One region of the Pseudarthrobacter sp. 902506025 genome, then DNA from elsewhere that is predicted to be linked to it. Evidence: predicted binding sites of a transcription regulator. Region 1 holds the regulator's gene; the other holds the start of a gene.

The links. The regulator LexA, encoded in region 1, represses DNA repair genes until DNA is damaged. The targets are predictions, from matches to a motif close to TCGAACANNTGTTCGA.
Region 2: a site for LexA is predicted at 4,595-4,610, ahead of AB0280_RS10770 (LexA family protein). Genes of this name have one in related genera too.

The regions. Positions count from the first base shown of each region.
Region 1 covers NZ_JBFBKW010000006.1:41,381-48,353, reverse strand. Annotated here, with positions in the region: gene AB0280_RS12750 (class I SAM-dependent methyltransferase) at 1-368, opposite strand, end outside; gene hflX (GTPase HflX) at 806-2,383, shown strand; gene AB0280_RS12740 (ATP-dependent DNA helicase) at 2,376-4,433, shown strand; gene lexA (transcriptional repressor LexA) at 4,497-5,231, opposite strand; gene AB0280_RS12730 (LysM peptidoglycan-binding domain-containing protein) at 5,590-5,940, shown strand; gene AB0280_RS12725 (histidinol-phosphate transaminase) at 6,010-6,973, shown strand, end outside.
Region 2 covers NZ_JBFBKW010000004.1:189,449-196,421, forward strand. Annotated here, with positions in the region: gene AB0280_RS10735 (EAL domain-containing protein) at 1-723, shown strand, start outside; gene AB0280_RS10740 (DUF6480 family protein) at 785-1,021, opposite strand; gene AB0280_RS10745 (hypothetical protein) at 1,155-1,514, shown strand; gene AB0280_RS10750 (glycerophosphodiester phosphodiesterase family protein) at 1,563-2,402, opposite strand; gene AB0280_RS10755 (hypothetical protein) at 2,444-2,707, opposite strand; gene AB0280_RS10760 (HAD family hydrolase) at 2,833-3,651, opposite strand; gene AB0280_RS10765 (hypothetical protein) at 3,661-4,449, opposite strand; gene AB0280_RS10770 (LexA family protein) at 4,624-5,055, shown strand; gene AB0280_RS10775 (Y-family DNA polymerase) at 5,079-6,377, shown strand; gene AB0280_RS10780 (lmo0937 family membrane protein) at 6,484-6,630, opposite strand; gene AB0280_RS10785 (ABC transporter substrate-binding protein) at 6,930-6,973, shown strand, end outside.

The sequences.
Region 1 (6,973 bases):
ATCTCCGGATCCACGGCCCCAGGGGTGCTGGCGACGACGTTGGCCAGCCCCAGTGCGGCAGCGTTCTCGTTGGTCAAGGTAATGCAGCGTTCGTTGACGTCCACGGCGTAAACCTTCGAACCGGGTGCCAGCAGCGCCATGGTGAGCGCCACGGGTCCCCAGCCGCATCCGATGTCCAGCAGGTTCCCCTGGGGATGCGGTGCCGGGACCCCGGCCAGGAGCACCGCGGTGCCTTTGTCGATGCCGTCGGGGCTGAAGATCCCCTGGGAGGTCTGGAGCCGCCGCGTCTCACCGGCCAATTCCACCGTCAGGGGCTTCCTGGTAAAGGGGCCGGCAGGTGACGAGCTGAAATAGTGTGCGGACTCCATAACTGGCCAGAGTAGTTCCCCCTGCAGCGTAATGGGAAACCGGCCCGCAGCCCCTCTGCTACGCTGGCATACATGTTCCTGATCTTCGAGTAGCTGGTACGGGCCGCGCCCGTCCCGCACACTGTCCTCCCGCGACAGTCCGTCCCGCAGCGACGCAGGTTTCCATACCTTCCGCTTTTGCGCACCGGCCAGGCTTCCCCGCCCGCCCGGCCGCCGGACACAACTCGAAAGTCAGCCCCCTGCTGCACTTCCTGCCTTTGGTCCGGCTGTCCCAGCCCTGCCGCCGTCCTGACGCGGCCTTCGAGCCCCGGCATCGCAGCCGGCGGCGAAACAACCAGGAGAACTGAATGACCGCAGGCCGTCAGCCCAACGCGAATACTTATCAACTTCGAGCCAATCAGCACTATTCTGGAACTGCCGAATCTTCAAAGGAGACCATGACCAGCCAGCCCAATTCCGGTTCCGATCCAGCCACCCAGGACATGAGTCCGCAGGAGATCCAGGCTGTCATCGACCGGATCCTCGCCAAGGACGTCCCTGCCAGGAATGCCGGCACGTCCGGCGGTGAAGGCGGCAGCGGAAAGGCCGTGTTTGGCAAGGCGCAAGCCATTTCCCGGCTCGACGAAGAACATTCAACGTACGACGGCGACCAGCAGGACCTCGAGGAACGGCGTGCACTGCGCCGCAGGGCGGGTCTGTCCACCGAGCTTGAGGACGTCACCGAGGTTGAATACCGCCAGCTGCGCCTGGAACGCGTGGTCCTGGCCGGGCTTTGGTCCGAGGGGACGCTGGCCGACGCCGAAAACTCACTGCGTGAGCTGGCCGCCCTGGCCGAGACAGCGGGTTCGGAAGTCCTCGACGGCCTGGTGCAGCGCCGCGACAAGCCGGACCCCGGGACGTTCCTGGGTTCCGGCAAGGCCCAGGAACTGAAGGACATCGTCATGGCCACCGGCGCGGACACCGTGGTGGTGGACGCCGAACTGGCACCCTCCCAGCGCCGTGGCCTCGAAGACATCGTCAAGGTCAAGGTCATCGACCGGACAGCCCTGATCCTGGACATCTTCGCCCAGCATGCCAAGAGCCGCGAAGGCAAGGCACAGGTGGAACTGGCCCAGCTGGAATACCTGCTTCCCCGCCTGCGCGGCTGGGGCGAGTCGATGTCCCGCCAGGCCGGCGGCCAGGTGGGCGGCGCCGCCGCCGGCATGGGCTCGCGTGGTCCCGGTGAGACCAAGATCGAACTGGACCGTCGCCGGATCCGTACCCGCATGGCCAAGCTGCGGCGCGAAATCGCCGCAATGAAGCCGGCACGCGAGACCAAACGGGCCAACCGTCGTCGTAATGAAGTACCCTCCGTGGCCATCGCCGGGTACACCAACGCCGGCAAGTCCTCGCTGCTCAACCGGCTCACGGACGCAGGAGTCCTCGTGGAGAACGCGCTGTTCGCCACGCTGGATCCCACCGTCCGCAAGGCCGAAACCGCTGACGGCCTGGGGTACACCCTGGCCGACACCGTCGGATTCGTCCGCTCGCTGCCCACCCAGCTGGTGGAAGCCTTCCGCTCCACCCTGGAAGAGGTGGCGGACTCGGACCTGATCCTGCACGTGGTGGACGTTTCGCACCCCGATCCCGAAGGGCAGATCGCCGCGGTCCGGAAGGTCTTCAGCGAAGTCGACGCGCGCAAGGTCCCTGAGATCATCGTCCTGAACAAGGCCGATGCGGCGGACCCTTTCGTGGTGGAGCGGCTGAAGCAGCGCGAGCCGCGGCACGTGGTGGTCTCGGCCAGGACCGGGGAGGGCATCCCGGAACTGCTGAAGGCCATCAGCGAATCCATTCCCCGGCCATCGGTCAAGATGGAGTTGCTCATCCCGTACGACCGCGGGGACCTGATCAGCAAGCTCCACGAGTCAGACGCCGAGATCCTCAGCCTGGACCACATCGAAGCCGGTACCAGGGCTGCGGTGATGGTCCGGGAGGGCCTCGCGTCCGAACTGGAACAATTCGTCGTCAATGACTGATCCCGCTGCCGGCGAAGCTGCGCAGACGGCCGGCGAGCAGTTCGTTATCGAACTGCTCGACCGCGCCGTCGCCGGCATGGGCGGACAAAGCCGCACCGGACAACACGAAATGGCCCGCCAGGTGGCCCGGGCCATCGAAACCGGAAACCACCTCCTGGTCCAGGCCGGCACCGGAACCGGCAAATCGCTGGCCTACCTGGTACCGCTGATCGCCCATGCCCTGGAAAGCAACAAGCCCGCGCTGGTCTCCACGGCGACCCTGGCGCTCCAGACCCAGATCGTGGGCCGGGACCTGCCCCGGCTCCTGAAGAACATCACGCCGGCGCTGGACCGGCCGGTCAAGGTGGCCCTGGTCAAGGGCAGGTCCAACTACGTGTGCCGCCACAAGCTTGAAGGCGGGTTCCCCTCCGAGGAACCGTCGGAAGGGCAGCTCTTCTCCCTGGGGGAGGACACCAGCGTTCCGCACTTCGCCGCCTCGGTGGGCGGGCCGTCGTCGCAGCTGGGCAAGGAAGTGGTGCGGCTGCGCGAGTGGGCGGAGAAGACGGCCACCGGCGACCGCGACGAGCTGCTGCCTGGCGTGACCGACCGTGCCTGGCGGCAGGTTTCCGTTACCTCGATGGAGTGCCTCGGGGCGCAAAAATGCCCGATGGCCGCCGAGTGCTTCAGTGAGCTTGCCCGGCAGGATGCCGCCGAGGCCGACGTGGTGGTGACCAACCACGCCATGCTGGCCGTGAGCGCGTTCGAGGGACTGGCAGTCCTGCCCGAATACGACGTCGTGGTGGTGGACGAAGCCCACGAACTGCAGGACCGGGTGACCGGTGCCGTATCCGGGCAGCTGTCCGTCGCCATGGTCCACGCCGCCGCTTCCGGCGCGCGGAAACATACCGCCATCACCGTTGATGCGCTGAACGCCGCAGCTGCCAACCTGGAAATGGCCCTCGCGGGCGCGCCCAACGGACTGCTCCCCAACGGCCTGAACGACGAGCAACTCGACTGCGTGGACCAGCTGCGTGAAGCGTGCCGGGCTGCGTTGTCCGATTCCAAAGGGGACAGCAACACCACGGCCGACGGCGGGCGGCAGCTGGCCCGTTCCCGGCTGATGCTCATCCTGGAACTCTGCGAGCGGCTGATTGCCGCCCGCGAAAACCGGGAGGTGGTGTGGTTCTCCCGCGCCAGCACCTTTGATCCGGGCCAAGGCTATTCGCAGCCCGATGACAGTGCTCCAGTCCTGGTCAACATTGCACCGCTTTCCGTCGCCGGGAGGCTGCGGGAAGGGCTCTTCGCCGACCATACCGTGGTGCTGACCTCCGCCACCCTGGCGATCGGTTCCGCGTTCGAACCGGCCGCGGGAGGCCTGGGCCTGCTTGGTGACGGCGCGCCCAGCTGGACGGGCGTGGATGTTGGTTCGCCCTTCGACTACCCGAAACAGGGCATCCTTTATGTTGCCGGCCACCTGCCCAAGCCTGGCCGGGGTGTTTCCCCGGAGGCCCTGGCCGAACTCGAAGCGCTCATCAAGGCCTCCAACGGGGGAGCGCTCTGCCTGTTCTCGTCGCGGCGGGCGGCTGAGGAAGCTGCCGATGCCCTCCGCCCGAAGCTCGGCATGACTGTCCTCTGCCAGGGGGAGTCGACCATGACCGCCCTGGTCAAACAATTCGCGGACGAGCCGGACACCTGCCTCTTCGGAACCATGTCCCTGTGGCAGGGCGTTGATGTTCCCGGTGGATCCTGCCGGCTGGTCGTGATTGACCGCATCCCGTTCCCGCGGCCGGACGACCCCCTCATGACGGCGCGTTCGCGAGCCGTGGCGCAGGCAGGCGGAAACGGTTTCATGTCTGTTTCCGCCACGCACGCTGCGATCCGGCTCGCCCAGGGGGCCGGCCGCCTGATCAGGTCAACCGGCGACAAGGGTGTGGTGGCAGTCCTGGACTCGCGGCTGGCCACCGAACGCTATGCGGGATTCCTGCGCGGCGCCCTCCCGCCGTTCTGGGCCACCACTGACCGCGCCAAGGCACTGGCAGCCCTTAGCAGGCTGGGCGCCGACGCGTCCTGAGATCCGGCGCGTCCTGGGAACCGCCGGACAACGCCTGCGCGGATGCCGCGCAGGCGTTCGGGGCTAGAGCGAACGCAGGACCGAGACGACCTTGCCCATGATGGTGGCATGGTCACCCAGGATCGGTTCGTACTGGGTGTTCTGCGGCAGCAGCCAGGTGTGGCCATCGCGCTGGCGGAAGGTCTTTACGGTGGCCTCGTCATCCAGCAGTGCAGCGACAATGTCCCCGTTGGCGGCGTCAGCCTGGCGCCGCACCACTACCCAGTCGCCATCGCAAATGGCGGCATCCACCATGGAATCGCCAGCCACCTTGAGCATGAAAAGTTCACCCTGGCCAACCAGCTGGCGGGGCAGCGGCATGACGTCTTCGACGAGTTGTTCGGCAAGGATGGGGCCACCGGCGGCAATCCGGCCGACCAGCGGAACCATGGCCGTGTCCAGTGCAGTGGGCAGCTCCGTGACTGTGGCGCCGCCCCCTGCGGCCTGGGGCGCGGCAGGCGTGCCCCCGCCTTTGCCCCCGCCATCGAGCGTGAGCGGCATCAACACTTCCATGGCACGCGGCCGCTTGGGGTCGCGCCGAAGGTAGCCCAGCTTTTCCAACTGCGAGAGCTGGTGGGTCACGCTTGACAGGCTGGCAAGGCCCACCGTGTCGCCGATTTCCCGCATGGACGGCGGATACCCGTTCTCGTTAACGGAGCGCTGGATGGTCTCGAGGATCTTCTTCTGCCGGGGAGTCAGCCCCTTGGTGGTCCTCTTGGATTGCGGGACGGTCCTGCCCCCGGCGGCTGCTGCTGCCATATTCGCCATTGCCTTTCGCTTGCCGCCGAACCTCCCGCCGGGCGCTGTTCCGCGGTGCCGGTGGAAGGACTCCCGCTGTCATTGTCAGACCCTGCTGTTCAACTTCAGGAGTGCTTGTTCCTGGTTCCAAAACTAGGCCAGCCATAGTGCTTTTTCAAACATTTGTTCTAGCGAGTCTCGACAATGTTCGTTGATAGGTGCTAAAACTTAATCAGCAAAGTTCGAATATGTGTTCTAACCAGTAGATGACTCCTTCGAATACGCGGCCGGAAGATGTGCGCGGCGGCGGTACGGAACGGCAAGGGGCGTTGGCGGGCGGACACCCGGGCAGCACGGCAAGTCCAGGAGGGCTTAGTTCATGTCAGCTTTATCTCTTCACCAGGTTTCACCTTCGTCTGCACCCCTGCGGCTGACCCGCCGGGGGAGGATCGTCCTGATCGGGGTTCCGCTCGTAGTCCTGGCTGTTCTCCTGCTGTCACTCGCCGGGTTTTTCCATTCCCCGGCCAAGGCCTCGGATTCGGCTGCGGACCTCGCAGTGACCCCCACCGTGACGGTGACGGTGCAGCCCGGACAATCGTTGTGGGCCATTGCCGGTACGGTCGCGCCGGACCGGGACGCCCGCGACGTCGTGGCAGACATCGTCCAGCTCAACAACCTCGACGCCGGCACCGTCCTTCCGGGCCAGCAGCTGTTCGTTCCCACGCACTGAGTGGGCTGCCGGGGCTGGGCAGCAACCGTCACATTTTCCGGCGGTTGCCGCGGCAACTAAACTGTTCAGGTGAACCAGCAGCTAGAACGTCTGAACCGGCTTCCCCTCCGCAGCAACCTTCGCGGCCTGACTCCTTATGGGGCCCCCCAGCTGGACGTCCCCATCCTGCTGAACGTCAACGAAAACACCCATGGTGTTCCCGCCGATGTGCGGGCCGCCATCAGCGCTGCCGTTACGGAAGCCGCCGCGGGCCTCAACCGCTACCCGGACCGCGAGTTCACGGCGCTGCGTAAGGCCCTGGCGGAATACCTCGGGCATGGGCTCGACGAAACCAACCTGTGGGCAGCGAACGGTTCCAATGAGGTCCTGCAGCAGATCCTCCAGGCGTTTGGCGGCCCGGGCCGCACCGCCCTTGGTTTCCCGCCCACGTACTCTATGTACCCGTTGCTGGCCAGCGGAACGGACACGCAGTACATCACCGGGGAACGCGCGGAAGGCTATGACCTCAGCGCCGAGTCCGCCGCACGCCAGGTCAAGGAACTCCAGCCGAACATCGTGTTCCTCTGCTCGCCCAACAATCCCACCGGGACCGGGCTCGGCCTGGACGTCGTGGAAGCCGTCTACGACGCCGGCGCGGACAGCCAGGCCATCGTGATCGTCGATGAGGCCTATCACGAGTTCGCACACGACGGCACGCCCAGCGCACTGACGCTCCTGCCCGGCCGTGAGCGGCTCATCGTCTCCCGCACCATGAGCAAGGCCTTCGCCCTGGCCGGTGCACGGCTCGGCTATATGGCCGCCGCCCCCGAGGTGGCCGACGCCCTGCGGCTGGTGCGCCTGCCGTACCACCTGTCCGCCATCACCCAGGCCACCGCCCTTGCGGCCCTTGAACACCGCGAAGCGCTCATGGCCGACGTCCAGGACATCAAGAAGCAGCGGGACCGCATCGTGGCCGAGCTGACCCGGATGGGACTCAAGCCCGCAGCGTCGGACTCCAACTACGTGTTTTTCGGCGGCCTGGAAAACCCGCACC
Region 2 (6,973 bases), on a different contig from region 1:
ACCGTGGTGGGCGCAGAGGCGCTGTCCCGGTTCGTCAGCGACGACGGCGCAGCCGCGGAGCTGTGGTTTGCCGAGGCCGCCGCGGTGGGCCTGGGCGCCAACCTCGAGTTCTCCGCGCTGGGATCGGCGGCAGCGGCCGCGAAGGACCTGCCCGAGGACCTGTACGTGTCCCTCAACATTTCCCCCACGTCCTGCCTGGACCCGCGGCTGCCGGAGCTCTTCGACCACATTGAATTGCCCATCCACCGGGTGGTGCTCGAATTGACCCAGGACATTCCCGAAGAGGAATACCTGCAATTCCTTTCCGCGATCAATCCGCTGCGGGAAAAGGGCCTGCGCATTGCCGTCGACGACACCCACACCGGCGCCGGCGCGCTGAGCCGCATGGTCCACCTGCGGCCCGACTTCCTCAAGGTGGGCCGCAACGTGATCGGCGACGTCGACAAGGACGGCCTCCAGCGTGCGCTGGCTGCATGCCTGGTGGACTTCACCGACCAGGTTGGCATCACCCTGGTGGCGGAGGGCATCGAAACGGTGGGCGAACTCAAGGTCCTCACGGAGCTGGGCATCAGCGCCGGCCAGGGCTACCTGCTGGGCCGGCCGTCGGTGCGGCCCAAGGACTGGGCCAGCTGGAACACGCGCCTCGACATGGACGGCCTGGAGCGCCACCTGGCCGGGCCGGGGGAACCTCGCGCCACCACCCGGGGAACAGAGTCGTCCTGAGAACCTGACGCAGTCAGGTTGGCGGCGGGCAGCATGCGCCGCCCCGCTGCACGTCCGGGCCCTATTCGGAGTGGCCCTGGTCCCTGCTCATCTGGCCCTCCGCCGGCGGCGTCTCTCCCGGCGGGACTCCCCCGCCCGGTTCCAGGCCGGTGACATTGCCTTCCAGCGGATCCGGGTTCGGCGAGCCGGCCGCCTCCCGGCTGCGCTGCTCCGCCGGACGGGGCTGGGCGGCGCCCACCTCTTCCTTCCCCGGGCGGTCGGGGTTCGCGGGGTCATTTTCCGGATGGTAAGTGCTCATAGCCTTCCTTCCTCTCCGGCTGCGGTTCGGTTCCCCAGCACTGGACTAATTGTAAGCATGCTGATAATTCTGGAGGAGTAGGGCCGGCACGCCGCTGGGGCGGCCGGCACGCAACGCCGGAAGGAGCAGTCACATGGGTATCGGCGACAGCATTGGCAAGGCAGCAGAAAACGCCATGGAGGACCTGGCCGGGACATCCAAGCCGACGGAGAAAACGGACGTGCCGGACCCGGCAGATCCCAACGACGACGTGGAGGTCCACTCGTCCCTGAGCGAAGGCTCAAACGCGATGGAGGCGGAGAAGCAGAAGGCGCCCGGCCTCAAGACCGGGGCCGCCCCTGGGCCGGTCTCCAACAGCCCGCTGGGCGGCGACGCCGACAACGACAAGGCGCACAACGGCAGGGCGCACGGCGAGCGGGAGCAGAACGGCACAGCGGACGACGCCGGCCTGGCCGGGGACGCCACGGCGCCCACCGCAACAGACCAGGGCTAGGCGCCCGGGAACAGGCCGGGGGCTAGGCAGCCGGGAGCAGGCCAGAGGCTAGGCAGCCGGGCCGGGCGCCCGGTTAGCCTGCCCGGGCTTCTCCGGCCACTGGCCTCGGGCGCGCAGCACGTCGCGGAGCAGGTCCGCCCGGTCGGTGACGATGCCGTCCACCCCCAACTGGAGGAGCCGGTGCATCTCGCCGGCATCGTTGATGGTCCACACATGAACCACCAGGTCCAGGTCATGCGCCCGCCGGATGAAACCGGTAGTGACCACAGGCACCCGCCCATAGCGGACGGGCACTTGCAGAGCATGCACGTCCCGGAGCACCCGGCGCATGAGCCACCGGAACGCCGGACGTGGAAGCGCAGGCCCCAGCAAGGTGAAGAGGGCGCTCGAGGCCACTCCAGCGGACGAAGCCACAGGCTGGCTGAGCAGTTTCAGCACCGCGCGCCGCCGGCGGTCCGAAAAGCTGGTCACCAGAACGCGGTGGTGCACCTGGTGCCGCTCGATCGCGGCAGCGGTGCTGCGGACCGAGCCCCAGTCCTTGACGTCGAGGTTCAGCCGCGCTTCGGGAAGCTGGGTGACCAGTTCGTCGAACGTGGGGATGGGCTCGCGGCCGTTGATCCGCGCCCTGGCCACGTCCGCGGCCGGAAGTTCCGCCACCCGGCCCCTGCCGTCCGTGACCCGGTCCAGGGTTTCGTCATGGAAGAGCAGCAGCACGCCGTCCGCCGTCGTGTGCACATCCGTTTCGAGGTAGCGGAAGCCGAGGTCGACGCCGGCGCGGAACGCGGCCATGGAGTTTTCCAGGCCCTCAGCCGAGAATCCGCGGTGCGCCATGGCGATGGGAAGCTGCCGCCCGGCGTCGTCAGGGTGCTCGAAGAAAGGCAGGCTCACACTGCGAGCCTACCGCCCCCACCATGAGTGGAAACCGACCGTCAGTCCAGGCAGGCGGTCTCTCCGCAGGGAAGGATGTCCACGCCGTCGCCGCAGTGCAGCAGGGTCCGCCCACGGCCGGCGTCCAGGTGGACCCATACCGCGGTGTGGTCCGCCGTGACGGTGTCCACCACGCCGCCTGCCTCGAATCCGGGCGCGAACAGGACCCGGACCCGGTCACCCTGGCGCAACTGTTTCCAGTGCGGAGCGGGCGTTGCTTTGCGCTGCGGCGCATCGGCCGCGTGCTGCCTGACGTTTCGTGCCATCATTGCCCCCTTCGAGCCGGCGGGAGGGTGCCTGCTCTCCACGCTTCACGCTACGCAGGGAAGGTAAACGCCAGGTGAGCGCAAGCTGTGAAAATGGGGGTGCCGGGTCCGGGACAGCCCGGGCGTCAGGAAAACTGGACGCCCAGGGCAGCGAGCCGGGCCTCCAAAACCTGGGCCACGCCGTCGTCGTCAAAATGCGGCGCCTGCTGCCCGGCCGCGCGGATGGCTTCCGGATGGCCGCTGGCCATCGCGTACCCATGACCGGCCCAGCGGAGCATCTCGATGTCGTTGGGCATGTCGCCGAAGGCCACCACGTCTGCGGCGTCGATGCCCAGTGCGCGTGCGTATTCTGCAAGCGTGACGGCCTTGTTCACGCCGGGCAGCGACAGTTCCAGCATCGCAACGCCCGGGGAGGAGTGGGTGGTGGCGGCCAGGTGTTCGACGGCGGGCGCCACCTCGGCGAGGAAGTCGTCCGGAGTGCCGTCGCGGACGATGGCGAGGAACTTGACCACGGAGTCATCGTCCGTGAGGGTTTGCTTCAGCGGCGCCGGGGTGAATTCGGCGAGAAGTTCGCTGGACTCGTTTTCGATGAAGCCCGGTTCCAGGTGGAATCCGGTGAGCGTTTCCGCGGCGAACAGCGCAGCCGGGCGGAGCCCCTTGATGATGCGGCGGGCTTCCAGGACGGTCTCGATGGCCAGTGTGCGGGCGGAGACCAGGCGGTCCGCTTCAAGATCCCACACGACGGCACCATTGGAGCAGATCACCCGGCCGGTGTGGCCCAGCTGTTCCTCCAGGGGGTGCAGCCAGCGGGGCGGGCGGCCGGTCACAAACACCAGTTCGACGCCGGCATCCCGGCAGGCGTGGAAGGCACGGATGGTGCGGTCACTGATTTTTCCGTCGTGTCCGAGGATCGTTCCGTCAATATCGCTTGCTACCAACCGCATCCTGCAAGTCTACGTGGGCGGTTGGCTCCCGTGCGCCGATTCCACGGACAGGAGCCGGGCGTAGTTCAGGCACATGCTTAGGCTTTCATCGGCCGGGGCGCGGGTGCCCTTGAGGACTACCGGGGCGCCGGCGGCAAGACGCTGGCCGCCGGGCATTACCAGCGTTTCAGCGTCGAAACTGGTTCCTTCGGGGAAGATCAGGGTGTAATCGTTCCCGTCGGCAGCCTGCAGGATGACGCATCCGGCCCCGTCCCTGTCCATGTGGCCCTTGAGCTCCACCTCGGGTCCCGTTGCGGACGTCTGACTGGAGCGGACCACGGCCTTCAGCCCATCCGTTCCCGGCAGCACCGTGGTGGGAGGCTTCGCGGAGGCCGGCACCAGCCGGAAGGCGTAACGGCCCTCTGCTCCGCCTTCCGGAGTCATGACGAAGTCCACTCCCCGGACGGCGAGCGCCACCTGCGTTTTGAAGATGTTCCCGTCACAGGGGACCTGCAGCGGGGGAAGGACTTCGGCGCCGGCCTGGCTGGCAAGCGAAACCTCTGCCGTCACCGGACCCTCGCAGGTGAAATGCACCTCATAGCGACCCGGTTCCGCGCCAGTGAATCCGAAGCTGACCGTGGTGTTCGAGCTGGTGGAACCGGCGAACTCGCCGGGCAACCTGGGCTGCAGTTGCTCCTGGGACCACTGGCGCATGTCTTCCACCCCGGAAGCACGCGGATCGGCGCCGGGCTGGGCGGCAGCGGTGGCCGGGGCGACGGCACTGGAGCCTGCCCCTCGGGTACCTCGCTGTACGCGCACCCCGCCAGTCCCGGCGTCATCGCCGCCGCAATCCACCAAAGCCGTACCAACCGCATCGTTTCCCCCCCCAGAGCAGACAGTGGCCTGAGTCTAGTCCCCCGAGCGGGACTGCCCGTTGTCAGCCCTCGGGGCTACACTGAAACTATCGAACATATTTTCGAATAAAGGTGTGTTGTGGGCGTTATTGTCGGTCCCCGCGTGATAGACGCGGGCGCCTCGTTGTTCTCGGTGCTGATTTCCCCGGTCGCGGTGGCGGCGGGCTTTCCGTCGCCGGCACAGGACTACTTCGACGGCCGGATCGACCTGAACGCGCACCTGATCAAGGACATCACCAGCACCTTCGTGGTCCGGGTGACGGGGGATTCCATGGAGGGTGCCGGCATCAGCGACGGGGACGAACTGATCGTCAACCGTGCCCTCGAGCCCAGGGACGGGGCCGTGGTGATCGCCGTCCTGGACGGGGAACTGACGGTCAAGCGCTTGCGCATCACCCGCACTGGCGTGGTGCTGCAGGCGGAGAACCCCAAGTACCCGGACATCCACGTGCCCGCACTGTCCGAGCTGACCATCTGGGGCGTTGCCACCAGGTGCCTGCACCATGTCTGAGCTGCCCGCGCTTGGGGACCAGCATGGCTAAGCCCGTCCACATGCGGCAGATGCCGCAGATCGCGCACGTGGACGTCAACTGCTTCTACGCCTCCGCCGAGCGCGCCTTCGACCCCTCCCTGGAAGGGCGGCCGCTGGTGGTGCTCTCCAACAATGACGGCTGCGCCGTGACCCGTTCCCCGGAAGCGAAGGCACTGGGCATCGCCACCGGCGAACCGTGGTTCAAACTCGCGCCGCGGGCCAAGGAGTGGGGCCTGGTGGCAAAATCCAGCAACTATGAGCTGTACGGCGACATCAGCTCCCGCGTAATGGAACTGCTGGGCAGGTACTCGGCCTGGCTGGAGGTCTACAGCATCGACGAGGCATTCCTGGGCGTCAAGGGCACCCCGGACGAGCTGCTGTCCCTTGGCCGGAGGATGAAAGAGGCAGTCCGGCGGCACGTGGGGGTTCCCGTGTGCGTTGGCATCGCCCCCACTAAAACCCTGGCGAAACTCTGCAATAAATGGGCCAAGAACAATCCCGCCTTTGGCGGAGTCTGCCTGTGGGAATGCGTTCCGGCTGACGTGCGGGAGGGTTTGATGTCCCGGCTTCCTGTCAATGAGATCTGGGGCATTGCCGGGCGGCTCACAAAGCGCCTCAATGTGCTGGGCATCGTCACTGTCCAGGACCTTGTCAGGGCGGATCCGGTAATGATCAGGAATAAGTTCTCGGTGGTGCTGATGCGCACGGTCCTGGAACTGCGGGGCACCCCCTGCATCCCAATGGAAGAAGAGCGCATCGGCCGCGACCAGCTGATCTTTTCCCGCTCTTTCGCCACCCCTGTGACCACCGCCGCCGGGCTTCGGGAGGTGCTCAGCATCTACGGGCAGCAGGCGAGCGCCAGGCTCTCAAAGCACGGGCTGCAGGCAAAGGTCCTGACGGCGTTTGCTGCCACGTCCCCCTTCCGGGACCACGAGCAGGCGTACCCGTCTGTATGCGTCCCGCTGCCCATGCCTACGGCGGATCCGCTGCTGCTCACCAGGGCGGCGCATGCGCTGCTGCCCAGTATCCGGGACGGGCTCAAATACGCCAAGGCGGGGCTGATGCTCACCGACCTGCGGCCCACGGGAAACCAGCCGCCCCTGGAGCCCTTCGAGAACCGGCATGAGGAACGCGGCATCGGGCCGCTGCTTGAGGATGTGAGCCGCCGCTTCGGGCGGGGCACCATCGGGCTGGGGCACGCGGGCATCAAATCCGGGCTGGACTGGACCATGAAACGTGACATGCGCTCGCCCCGCTATACAACGCACTGGGACGAGCTTCCCCTGGTCAAGGCGGCGTGAGGGGTCAGGCGCCTGAAGAGCTCAAGGCGGCCTGGGGCTGCAAGGCGGCCTGGAGCCGACGGTTCCCGCCGCCGGACGCTGGGCCGGCGGCGGGGACGCGGGGTTGCTAGACGCGGGACCTGCCACGGACGAAGTGGAAGATCAGGACCACCACTGCGACAACCAACAGAATGTGGATCAGGCCGCCGCCAATGTTCGCGAGCAATCCGAGAAGCCAGAGAACGGCGATGATGATGGCAATCCAAAGCAACATGAGAGTCTCCTTGATTAGTTTTACAAAATCCCCATGCCGTGCACGTACCCACAATGCAGCACGCGAATCACGGCCCGCACCTACTGATGGCAACCAAGGCCGCCGTTGCGTCCCGGCGTCGAACAGGGCCTCCTCCACCGGACCTCCGAACAGCGTCCCCGCACGACGATTTTTGACGCCGCACTACGCCGCGTTGAGCGTTCGCGTCGCCGCGTGAACGCCCGCTACGGGATCGATTGTGGGGCCGCTGGGCGCTCCGTAATCTCGTCTCAGCATCCACCCCAGCAAAGGATTTCCCCATGGCAAACCAGCAGGACAAGAGTCCGGAAGACCAGCACGGCTC